DNA from 3 places in the Streptomyces sp. enrichment culture genome. Region 3 is predicted to be linked to each of the others. Evidence: riboswitches for the same ligand, from Rfam matches in the RefSeq annotation. Region 3 holds a riboswitch; each other region holds the start of a gene.
The links. Region 3 has a riboswitch for cyclic di-AMP ahead of ACSU6L_RS05315 (peptidoglycan DD-metalloendopeptidase family protein). Riboswitches for the same ligand answer to the same signal wherever they lie in the genome.
Positions count from the first base shown of each region.

Region 1 (3,263 bases), 2.4 Mb from region 3:
CTTGCTGCGCGGCGACGACACGGTCTCCGACCGGTCGCGCGCCGCGCTCGCACGGGTGACCGCGGCCGGGGCCCGGCATCTGGTGGTGACCGGCCGCCCGGCGCCCCGGGTGCGTCCGCTGCTGGAGGACCTGGGCGGCACGGGGCTGGCGGTGTGCGGGCAGGGTGCGCAGCTCTACGACGTGGGCGCCGACCGGCTGTTGTGGTCGGTGACCCTCGACCGGGAACTGGCGGAGCACGCGCTCGGCAAGATCGAGGCCGAGGTGGGGCAGGTGTACGCGGCGGTCGACCAGGACGGGACCGACGGCCTGACGCTGATCGAGCCCGGCTACCGGATGCCGCACCCCACGCTGCCCGCGGTGCGGGTCGGGCGCCGTGAGGCCCTGTGGGGCGAGCCGATCAGCAAGGTGCTGCTGCGCCACCCGACGCTGTCCGACGACGAGTTGGCGGCGGTCGCCCGCTCGGTGATCGGCTCGCTCGCGACCGTCACCATGTCGGGGCCGGGGACGGTCGAGCTGCAGCCGTGCGGCATCACCAAGGCGACCGGGCTGGCGCTGGCGGCCGAGCATCTGGGGCTGTGCGCCAGGGACACCCTCGCCTTCGGCGACATGCCGAACGACATCCCCATGTTCGACTGGGCGGCGCACGGCGTCGCCATGGCCAACGCCCATCCCGAACTGAAGGCGGTGGCCGACGAGGTCACCACGTCGAACGAGGACGACGGCATCGCCGTCGTCCTCGAACGTCTCTTCAGTCCCGCCGTGCGGCCTCAGCCTCAGTACGCGCCGAAGACGTTGTCGATGGAGCCGTAGCGGTCGGCCGCGTAGTTGCAGGCCGCCACGATGTTCGCGACCGGGTCGTACGGGTCGTAGGCGGTGCCGGGCACGTGGTACGCGGCGAAGGTCGGGTCGATGACCTGGAGCAGGCCCTTGGACGGGGTGCCCTTGGCGGCGTTCGAGTCCCAGTTGTTGATGGCCAGCGGGTTGCCGGAGGACTCGCGCATGATGTTGCGGTAGATGCCGTCGTAGCTGCCCGGGATGCCGTGCTGGGCCATGATCGTCATGGCCTCGCGGATCCAGCCGTCGAGGTTGTTGGGGTACGCCGTCACGGCGGTCGTCGCGGCCGGGGTGGCCGCGGAGGCGGTCGTCGCGCCGATCAGCGGCATGGCGAGCACGGCGGCACCGGTGCCGGCGACGGCGAGGGTGCGGGCGAGACGGGCACGGCGGCCCTTGGCCGGCTGGCTCTTTGCGGGCAGACCGTTTGCAGGCATGGCGAATTTCCTCTCCGGCGCCTGCGAGGTGAGCTGTCGGGTTCGGGCTGGGAGGTGCCCGGCCGTGTGCCACGGCACACGATTTCACCCCAAGCCGTACCGGGGCGATGCCCGGCCCGGCGACTTACCTGGGTCCCCCGCTCCTGCCTTGCGAGTGAGTTGGCGGATCGATGTGCGGGCGGCGGCAGGATTCGGCGTTCCGCCCGACGGACCGGGAAGTTATGCGAGAGCACATGTCCGGAACAAGTGGCGGAATCACATATCGTGCCCGTTGGCCATGATCAGTCCGTTTGGGGTACTTGATCCTTTGCGACTGCCAAGAGTCAACTGCCAATGGGGGATGGGTTTTCGGGGGAAAACCGCGAAAGGGCCGCGTAAACGTCCTCGTGAGTCAAGTCACGTGCGTGCACAAGAATGGCAAATCGGGCAATAAGGCCAGTTGTGCTCAAGTCGCCGTCACCCGGCGGTTCGTGGGATCCGCTTCTCCCAAGTCCGGTGGAACACGACCTCGTCGCCCTCGGTGCAAATCACCTCATTGATGGACATAAAGGTATTCGCGTCGCAGTCGATCTCCGAGCGGGTGCGGACCGTCGTGTCCCAGGCCATGTCCGGCCGGTGCAGCCGGATCGACCAGTCCGCGCGGGCGCGGGGGGAGAGCGGATCGTCGTCGCGGACCGTGTACGTCTCCCGCGCCTCCTCGGTGCACTCCAGTCCGTCGGGATACATGCGCGTGCCGCCGTACCGGGGCCCGGCCTCCAGCCGCCACTCGCCCCCGGCCACGTCCCGCACCACCAGCCGCTCGGGGCGGGGCTCGTCCAGCGTGGCGGGAACGCTGACGCCGAGCGGCGCGGCCTGCTCCGGCTCCTCGAACCCGATCGCCCCCGCGGCCTCCCGCGCCCGGACCGGCAGCTCCAGCGTGCTGCCGGCCGGCTCCAGGGTGAAACCGGCCGCCGACTCCGGCTGCGGCCAGACCCACGGCCAGTACACGGAGGAGACGGCGAGCCGGATGCGGTGGCCGGGCGCGAAGGCGTGGCCGATGCCGGCCAGCTCGAACGTCACGTCCTCCGTCGCCCCCGGCTCCCACGGGACCGCGCGGTCCGGGCCCCGGCGCGCCGACAGGTTCAGCACACCCCGGGTGACCAGTGTCGACGCGCCGTCCGGCGCCACGTCGCACAACCGGGCGATCACCTGCCCGCGCGGCACCTCGCAGGTCAGGCGCAGCCGCACCCGGGGCCGCCCCAGCACCCAGGTCTCCTCGGGCACCGCGAACTCGAAGCAGGCCGACCGCGCGTCCTCCTCCCGCTGGTCGGGCGGCAGGTCGGTGTCGCCGCCGCGGGGGAGGAACCGGCCGGCGTCGAGGCCGGTGTGCAGGGGGGACCGTACGAGCGCGGGGGCGCCCTGGAGTGCGTAGGTGATCGGTGTCACGTTCGGTGAGGGCCAGGAGGGCTCGCCGACCCAGCGGCCGGGCAGCGCGGGGTACGTCGTGGCCGGGCGGTGCGAGTCGGTGACGTACGCGCGCAGCAGGGGATCCGTGAGGACGCCGGTGTCGGCGCCCTTCAGCCAGTGGTCCCACCAGCGCAGGGTCTCCTGGAGGAAGCCGATCGCCGGGCCGGGTGGCAGCCCGCGGTCGGGGTACTGGTGGGACCAGGGGCCGATCAGGCCCCGGACGCGATCGGCGGGGAGATGTTCGACCAGGCGGAGCACGGTGTCGCGGTACGGGTCGTGCCAGCCGCCCACCGCGAGGACGGCGGCCCGGATCGCCCCGTAGTCCTCGCGGACGCCGTCGGCGCGCCAGTACGCGTCCCGGGTCTGGTGGGCCAGCCAGGTGTGCAGAAAGGGTTCGACCTGCTCCAGGCGGCTCAGCCACAGTTCACGCCAGGCCTCGCCGGCGTACCGCGGGTCGGGCGGGCGGGCGGTGAAGGCGAGCATCGTCGCCGACCGGGCGTGCATCTCCGCCGCGAGGACGGAACCTCCCAGGTAGTGCACGTCGTTGT
Region 1 is NZ_OZ186847.1:3,646,808-3,650,070, reverse strand. It holds gene ACSU6L_RS15585 (HAD family hydrolase) at 1-811, shown strand, start outside; gene ACSU6L_RS15580 (transglycosylase SLT domain-containing protein) at 775-1,269, opposite strand; cyclic di-AMP (ydaO/yuaA leader) riboswitch at 1,273-1,444, opposite strand; gene ACSU6L_RS15575 (CocE/NonD family hydrolase) at 1,726-3,263, opposite strand, start outside.
Region 1: linked by a shared signal. The riboswitch ahead of ACSU6L_RS15580 (transglycosylase SLT domain-containing protein) and the one ahead of ACSU6L_RS05315 (peptidoglycan DD-metalloendopeptidase family protein) in region 3 are both predicted to bind cyclic di-AMP.

Region 2 (3,263 bases), 2.2 Mb from region 3:
GTTCCACAGGGAGAGGTCCGGGCCGTCTGCGGCGATGAGCTTCGAGCCCGCCAGCGCCGAGATCGCGAGCGCCCCGCCCGCGACCCAGTGGTCCCCGCCGCCCTCGATCACCTGCCGTGGATCGAAGCGGGTCAGGGCGAGCCCGTAGATCACGATCCCCAGCCAGAACAGCACCAGAGCGGTGTGCGCGAGCCAGGCCGCAGACTCCGTCGCGGCGAGGGTCGCCGCGAGCACCGCCAGGCCCTGCGTCGCCACGCACGCCAGGAACACCGAACCCGGCATACGCCTGCGCCAGTGTCTCACGCTCAGCACCAGCAGCACCGGCCACAGTACGGCGGCCAGTGCCAGCAGCGCCCCCGCCGAAAGCGTCCAGCCCAGCGCGGCGAAGCGGGTTCCCAGCACCGTCGTCGCCGCCACGGCGGTCAGCGCGGCCGGTGTGCCCGCCTGGATCAGCCACTGCTTCCGCTGCCCCAGCAGGAGGACGAGGAATTCCGCCGCCAGCGCCAGCCAGGCGGCGCCGGCCACCACCAGGAAGACGCGGGAGACGACCTCGCGGCCCGCCAGGTGGAGGCCGACCGAGACGATTCCGGTCGCCATCACGGCGGCCCCGGCCGCCGGCGCGCGCCGCGCCCACCAGTCGAGGAGGGGGGAGGTGCCGGGCATGGCCCGATGCTATGGAGCCCTGCGCGCCCTGCGAGCGGGGCACGCGCGCGGGCGCGGGGAAATGCACGCGGGCGCGTGCAACCGGGTGCGCACCCGCGCTCGCGTCAGGCCGGACGCACCACGCTGTGGATGGACGACTCGCCGTCGTAGTAGATCGACTCCTCCCGGACGTACGCCCCGGGCTTCGGCGCGTGGATCATCATCCCGTTGCCGATGTAGATGCCGACGTGGGTGACGTCGTCGTAGAAGAAGACCAGGTCGCCGGGCTGGGCGGCGCCGATCGCGACGGTGGTGCCGGCGTTCACCTGGTCGTAGGTGGTGCGGGGGAGGGTGACACCGGCGGCCTTCCAGGCGGCCTGGGTGAGGCCGGAGCAGTCGTACGAGCCGGGACCCGTGGCCCCCCAGACGTACGGCTTGCCGATCTGCGCGCGGGAGAAGGCGATCGCCTTCTCGGCCTTGGCCGCGTACGTGGAGTCGGTCGAGGTGGAAGTGTCGCCGGTGCCGGTCTCCGCCTGAGAGGTCTCTTCCTGCGCGGTCTCCTGCTGGGCGGCCGCCGCTTCCTCCGCCTCCTGCTGCCGCCGCTGCTCCTCCGCCGCCTGCTGCTGACGGGCCAGCTCCGCGGCCTTGCGGGCCGCCTCCTCCTGCTTGCGCTTCTCGATCGCCGCGAGCCGCGCCTTCTCCTCGGCGGTCAGCTGCGACAGCAGTTCCCGCGCGTCGGCGAGCTTCTTCTGGACGGTCGCCTTGGCCGTCCTGAGGTCGGTCTGCGACTCGGTGAGCGTCTGGAGGCTCTCGCCGGCCTCGCGACGCTTCTCCATCGTCTCGGCCTGCTGGTCGAAGTAGTCGTCGACCGCGTCCTTCTGCCGGCTGGTCAGCCGGCCCATCAGCTGGTTCTGGTCGAAGTAGTCCTGCGGGGAGTCCGCGAGCAGGAAGGTCGCGGTGTCCGGCACGGCGGACCCGGTGCGGTACTGCGCGGCGGCGTACGACCCCAGCTCCTCACGTGCCTCGTTGAGCTTCTGGGTCCGCTTGGCGACGTCGTCCAGGAGGGCGTCGACGCGCTTGCGCTGCTTGGTGGTCTTCTCCTTGACCGCGTTGTACTTCTCGGTCGCCGACTCCGCCTGGCGGTAGAGATCGTCGACCTTCTTCTCGACCTCCTCCAGGCTCGGCTTGTCGTCGGCCGAGGGGGTGGCGCCGGCGGTCTGCGAGAGCAGGGCCACGGAGGTGAGGGCCGCGGTGGCGAGGGCGGGGGTGCGTATGCCGGCCACGCGCGGGGTGGGACGCGACTTGCGGTGCGACGCCAAGGGAGGCGACTCCTTCCATCGGCCGCCTACCGGGTTAGCTGTCGGGTTCGGGCGGGTCGTTCGGAAGGGTTGCCCTACGGCTCCTCCCTGAAAGGGAGGGGCCGATTCACCCCAGAGTCGGTTGGGTCCCCGGCTCCGGTCGCCGTACGGGCGCGCCGGACTCGGCGGAGGCCGCGCGGCCCGGCGAGGTTCGCCGGTGGGGGTCGTACGGCCTGCCCGGCACGGTAGCCAACTCGTGTGGCTGCTGTGAAGGTTGGTGGGTGATATGCCCGATACATTTCCGTGACCTTCCGAAAGGTGTCGCTCGCCGTCGCCGAGCCTGAGCACCCCGTGTCCGACCTGCGCGGTAGCCGGGTGGACGCGGTGCGTGACGCGCCCGGTTCCCCGGTGACCGCCGGACCGCGGCGGCTGTGATGTTCTGCGGGCGGCCCTCGGTTGTCAGTGGGGCGCCCTAGACTCGGAGAGCGATGAGCAGCCTCTTTGACGACAGCTTCCTGGCGGACCTCCAGGCCCCGCGGGCCCACGCGGAGGAACCCCCGCCGCCGCCCGAGGACGATCACGTACCGGAGCCGATCCCGGACGATCTGTTCGGCGGGAAGTTCGACGTGCCCCCGGACCGGGACGAGTACTACCGCGACGGCGCCCCCCGCCCCGCCGTGGACTCCGCCGCGCTCCTGGAAGGGCTGAACGAGAACCAGCGCGCCGCCGTCGTCCACTCCGGCTCCCCGCTGCTCATCGTGGCCGGCGCCGGCTCCGGCAAGACCCGCGTGCTCACCCACCGCATCGCCCACCTGCTGGGCGAGCGGGGCGTCCACCCGGGCCAGATCCTCGCGATCACCTTCACCAACAAGGCCGCGGGCGAGATGAAGGAGCGCGTCGAGCAGTTGGTGGGCCCGCGCGCGAACGCGATGTGGGTGATGACCTTCCACAGCGCGTGCGTGCGCATCCTGCGCCGCGAGAGCAAGAGGCTCGGCTTCACCTCCTCCTTCTCGATCTACGACGCCGCCGACTCCAAGCGCCTGATGGCCCTGGTCTGCCGTGATCTGGACCTGGACCCCAAGCGCTTCCCGCCCAAGTCGTTCAGCGCCAAGATCAGCAACCTCAAGAACGAGCTGATCGACGAGGAGGACTTCGCCGCCCAGGCCTCCGACGGCTTCGAGAAGACCCTCGCCCAGGCCTACGCCCTGTACCAATCGCGGCTGCGCGAGGCGAACGCCCTGGACTTCGACGACCTGATCATGACGACGGTCAACCTGCTGCGCGCCTTCCCGGACGTGGCCGAGCACTACCGCCGCCGCTTCC
Region 2 is NZ_OZ186847.1:3,463,951-3,467,213, reverse strand. It holds gene ACSU6L_RS14675 (tellurite resistance/C4-dicarboxylate transporter family protein) at 1-663, opposite strand, end outside; gene ACSU6L_RS14670 (NlpC/P60 family protein) at 768-1,961, opposite strand; cyclic di-AMP (ydaO/yuaA leader) riboswitch at 1,969-2,138, opposite strand; gene ACSU6L_RS14665 (hypothetical protein) at 2,244-2,375, shown strand; gene pcrA (DNA helicase PcrA) at 2,429-3,263, shown strand, end outside.
Region 2: linked by a shared signal. The riboswitch ahead of ACSU6L_RS14670 (NlpC/P60 family protein) and the one ahead of ACSU6L_RS05315 (peptidoglycan DD-metalloendopeptidase family protein) in region 3 are both predicted to bind cyclic di-AMP.

Region 3 (3,263 bases):
CGCGGACCCGGCGGGGGCGCCCGCGACGGTGAGGGCGGCACCGGCCGCCAGAACTCCGAAAGCTCTGCGGGTGGTGGGCACGGGGAAGCGCTCCTTCGCATGGGAAGCACTGGGCAAGTGCACTTAGAAGGCGCTTGCCGCCTGTCGTGGATCACCGTGTCTTCCCGGCCTCGCCCTGTCGAGACCCTGGGCCCCGCCGCCACACGGCCGCCACGAACCGGCCACGAACCCGCGGGACGGCAACACCGAAGGCCGGACCCGGGGATCGGGGTCCGGCCTTCGGTGGCTCGTGGCGCCGGGGTCAGGAACCGGCGTGGGCGGGTGGCGTCAGAGCGCGACACCCTTCGAGCGGAGGTAGGACACCGGGTCGATGTCCGAGCCGTAGTTCGGCGTGGTGCGGATCTCGAAGTGCAGGTGCGGGCCGGTCGAGTTGCCGGTCGAACCCGACAGACCGACCTGCTGGCCCGCGGTCACGGACTGCCCGGCCGACACGGAGAGGGAGGACAGGTGGGCGTACTGGGCGTAGTAGCCGTCGGCGAGCTTGATGACGACCTGGTTGCCGTACGCGCCGGCCCAGCCGGCGGAGACGACGGTGCCCGAGCCGACGGCCTTGAGGGAGGTGCCGGTCGGGACGACGAAGTCGACACCGGTGTGGTAGCCGCTGGACCACATGCTGCCCGCCACCTTGTAGGCGGTGCCGACACCCGCACCGGACGCCGGGGCGACGTAACCGGCGGCGGCGGGGGCGGCCTGGGCCGCCTGCGTGGTGGTGGTGGTGGGCGCGTTCGAGGACGGCGACTCGGCCGGCTGCGACGCCTCGGCCGGCTGCGACGCCTCGGCCGGCTGCGAAGACTGGGTGGACCGCGACGGCTTGGCGGCCTCTGAGGGCGAGGACTCGGCGGAGCCGGCCGTGGCCTTGCCGCCGATCGAGAGCTTCAGGCCGGGATGGATCAGCGAGGGGTCCTCGCCGACGGCCGCGCGGTTGTCGGCGTAGAGCTTCTTCCAGCCGCCCTCGACGTTCTGGTCCTCGGCGATCTTCGACAGATAGTCGCCGGACTTCACGGTGTAGGTGCGCGGAGCGGAGTTCTTCTCGGCGGCCTTCGTCCCGGCCGTCTGCTGGACCGAGGCGACCGACTGGACGGCCTTTTCGGAAACCGACTGCGGGGTGGCCGCGTGAGCGCCGGCGGCCCCCATCAGGGGGAGGGCGAGCGCGGCGCCGCCGGTTCCGGCGACGGCGATGGAACGGGTGAAACGAAGGGTCTTCGGACGGCGGTGCTTACCCTTGGCAGGCATGGCGAATTCCTCTCCGGCGCCTGCGAGGTGAGCTGTCGGGTGCGGACTGGAGATGCCCGGCCACGCCGAGGCGTGGCTGTACCCCGAGCCGTTCCGGGAACCGGAACAGGCGGTCGTACCTGTGGGTCCCCCGCTCCTGCCGTGGACGGGTGAGTTTGCGCGGGCACCGAGCAGCGGCAGGATTCGGCGTTCCGCTCGGATCGGTGTGGAACGTAAGCGAGCAAGACGCACCAGGACAAGCGAAAGGTTGCCCGCGCGCGCTTTTCGATCTTTTCGGACACTGAATTCCCGGTCACCCTCCGTCGATTACCGGGCAGCCCGTTTATCCAAAAGCCCTTGAAAAACGCATGAATTACGTGGACATGACGGGCGACCCACCGTCACGGATATGACGCTCCTCACGTGACACCTCTCCAGAACCCTTTACTCCAGAGCGAGTTACGACGAAGGTTCCAATTCGGACAGTTCACCTATATGCGACGGAGTCGGAGAACTGCGGCATTCGCACCTGTGGACAACGCCTCCCCTGGTCGGGTATCCCGCCTGTGGACGACTTCATTGCCTCAGGAATCCATGTCGTATGGTCGGACGCGTGCCCGTAGGCGAACAGCGCGGACGGGTCCGACTGGGAGGAGCCCACGTGACGCAGCAGGTCCCGTCGACCGAGCCCGAACTGGCCGGAGTGCGCAACTTCCGTGACGTGGGCGGTCTGCCAACCGTCGACGGACGCCGGGTGCGGCACGGCGTGCTCTACCGCAGCGGCCACCTCGCGCACGCGACCGCCGAGGACGCGGTCTTCCTGTCCTCCCTGGGCCTGCACACGATCTTCGACTTCCGCAACGCGGCGGACCAGAAGCTGGAGGGCCCGGACGTCGAACTGCCGGGCGTGCGCAACGTGAACCTGCCGCTGTCTGACCCGGCCGACGGCGCCGAGTTCTGGAAGATGGTGCGCGACGGCGACCTGGACCAGCTGCGGGAGCTGCTGGCCGACGGCAAGGCGGCCGGCCGGATGATCGCCTCGTACCGCGTGATCATCAAGCAGCGCACCGCCGAGCACTCCCGGGTCCTGCACGCGCTCGCCGAGGACAGCGTGCCCGCGCTGATGCACTGTGCGGCGGGCAAGGACCGCGCGGGGCTGTCGATCGCCGTGACGCTGCTCGCGCTGGGCGTCGAGCGCGAGGCGATCATCGCCGACTACCTGGAGTCCAACGCCAAGCATCGGCGCTACAAGGTGCACCGCAGCAGCAGCTCCGCCGCGGCCTACTCCCCCGAGGTCATGGAGCTGCTCAGCCCGCTCTTCGACGCCCGCGCGGAGTACCTGTCGGCGGCCTTCGACACCATCGAGGAGACCTGGGGCGGTGTCGACCCCTACCTGGAACAGGGACTGAAGGTCACCCCGGCGGTCCGGGAGCGGCTGCGGGAGCGGCTGCTCGACTGAGGCCGGTCACGGCCGCGCGGCTGTTCCGTCGGCCGCTTCGCCGGCTACTTCGACCCGACGGCGAACAGCAGATAGAGGAAAGCGGCGAAGGCGTGCCCCGCCACCACGTAGATGAACAGCCGCACCCAGATCTGGCGCTCGTTCTTCTTCTGGACTCCGCTCATGGCGTCTCTCCGGTGACATGGGTGGTGGGGCCGAGGCACAGCGCGGCCGTCGGGCTCTGCAACAGGGTGTGGACGAAGAGCAGGTCGATCCCGTCCGGGTCCTCCGCGGCGATGCGGTGCGGGGTCAGCGAGTCGAAGTGCGCGCTGTCGCCCGGTCCGAGGCGGTGGACGGTGTCGCCGAGGCGCAGCCGCAGCCGCCCCTTGAGGACGTACAGCCACTCCTCGCCGGGGTGCACCCGCACGATGTCGCCCTGGGAGCCGTGCGGCACGTGCACGCGCAGCGCCTGCATGCCGCGTCCGGGCGCGCCGGCCTGCCAGTAGGTCCAGCCGCCCGCCGCGGTCGGTTCCATGTCGGCGGCGCGCACCAC
Region 3 is NZ_OZ186847.1:1,237,144-1,240,406, forward strand. It holds partial or broken gene ACSU6L_RS05310 (DUF6250 domain-containing protein) at 1-81, opposite strand, end outside; gene ACSU6L_RS05315 (peptidoglycan DD-metalloendopeptidase family protein) at 328-1,293, opposite strand; cyclic di-AMP (ydaO/yuaA leader) riboswitch at 1,298-1,455, opposite strand; gene ACSU6L_RS05320 (tyrosine-protein phosphatase) at 1,934-2,731, shown strand; gene ACSU6L_RS05325 (DUF6126 family protein) at 2,776-2,895, opposite strand; gene ACSU6L_RS05330 (helix-turn-helix domain-containing protein) at 2,892-3,263, opposite strand, start outside.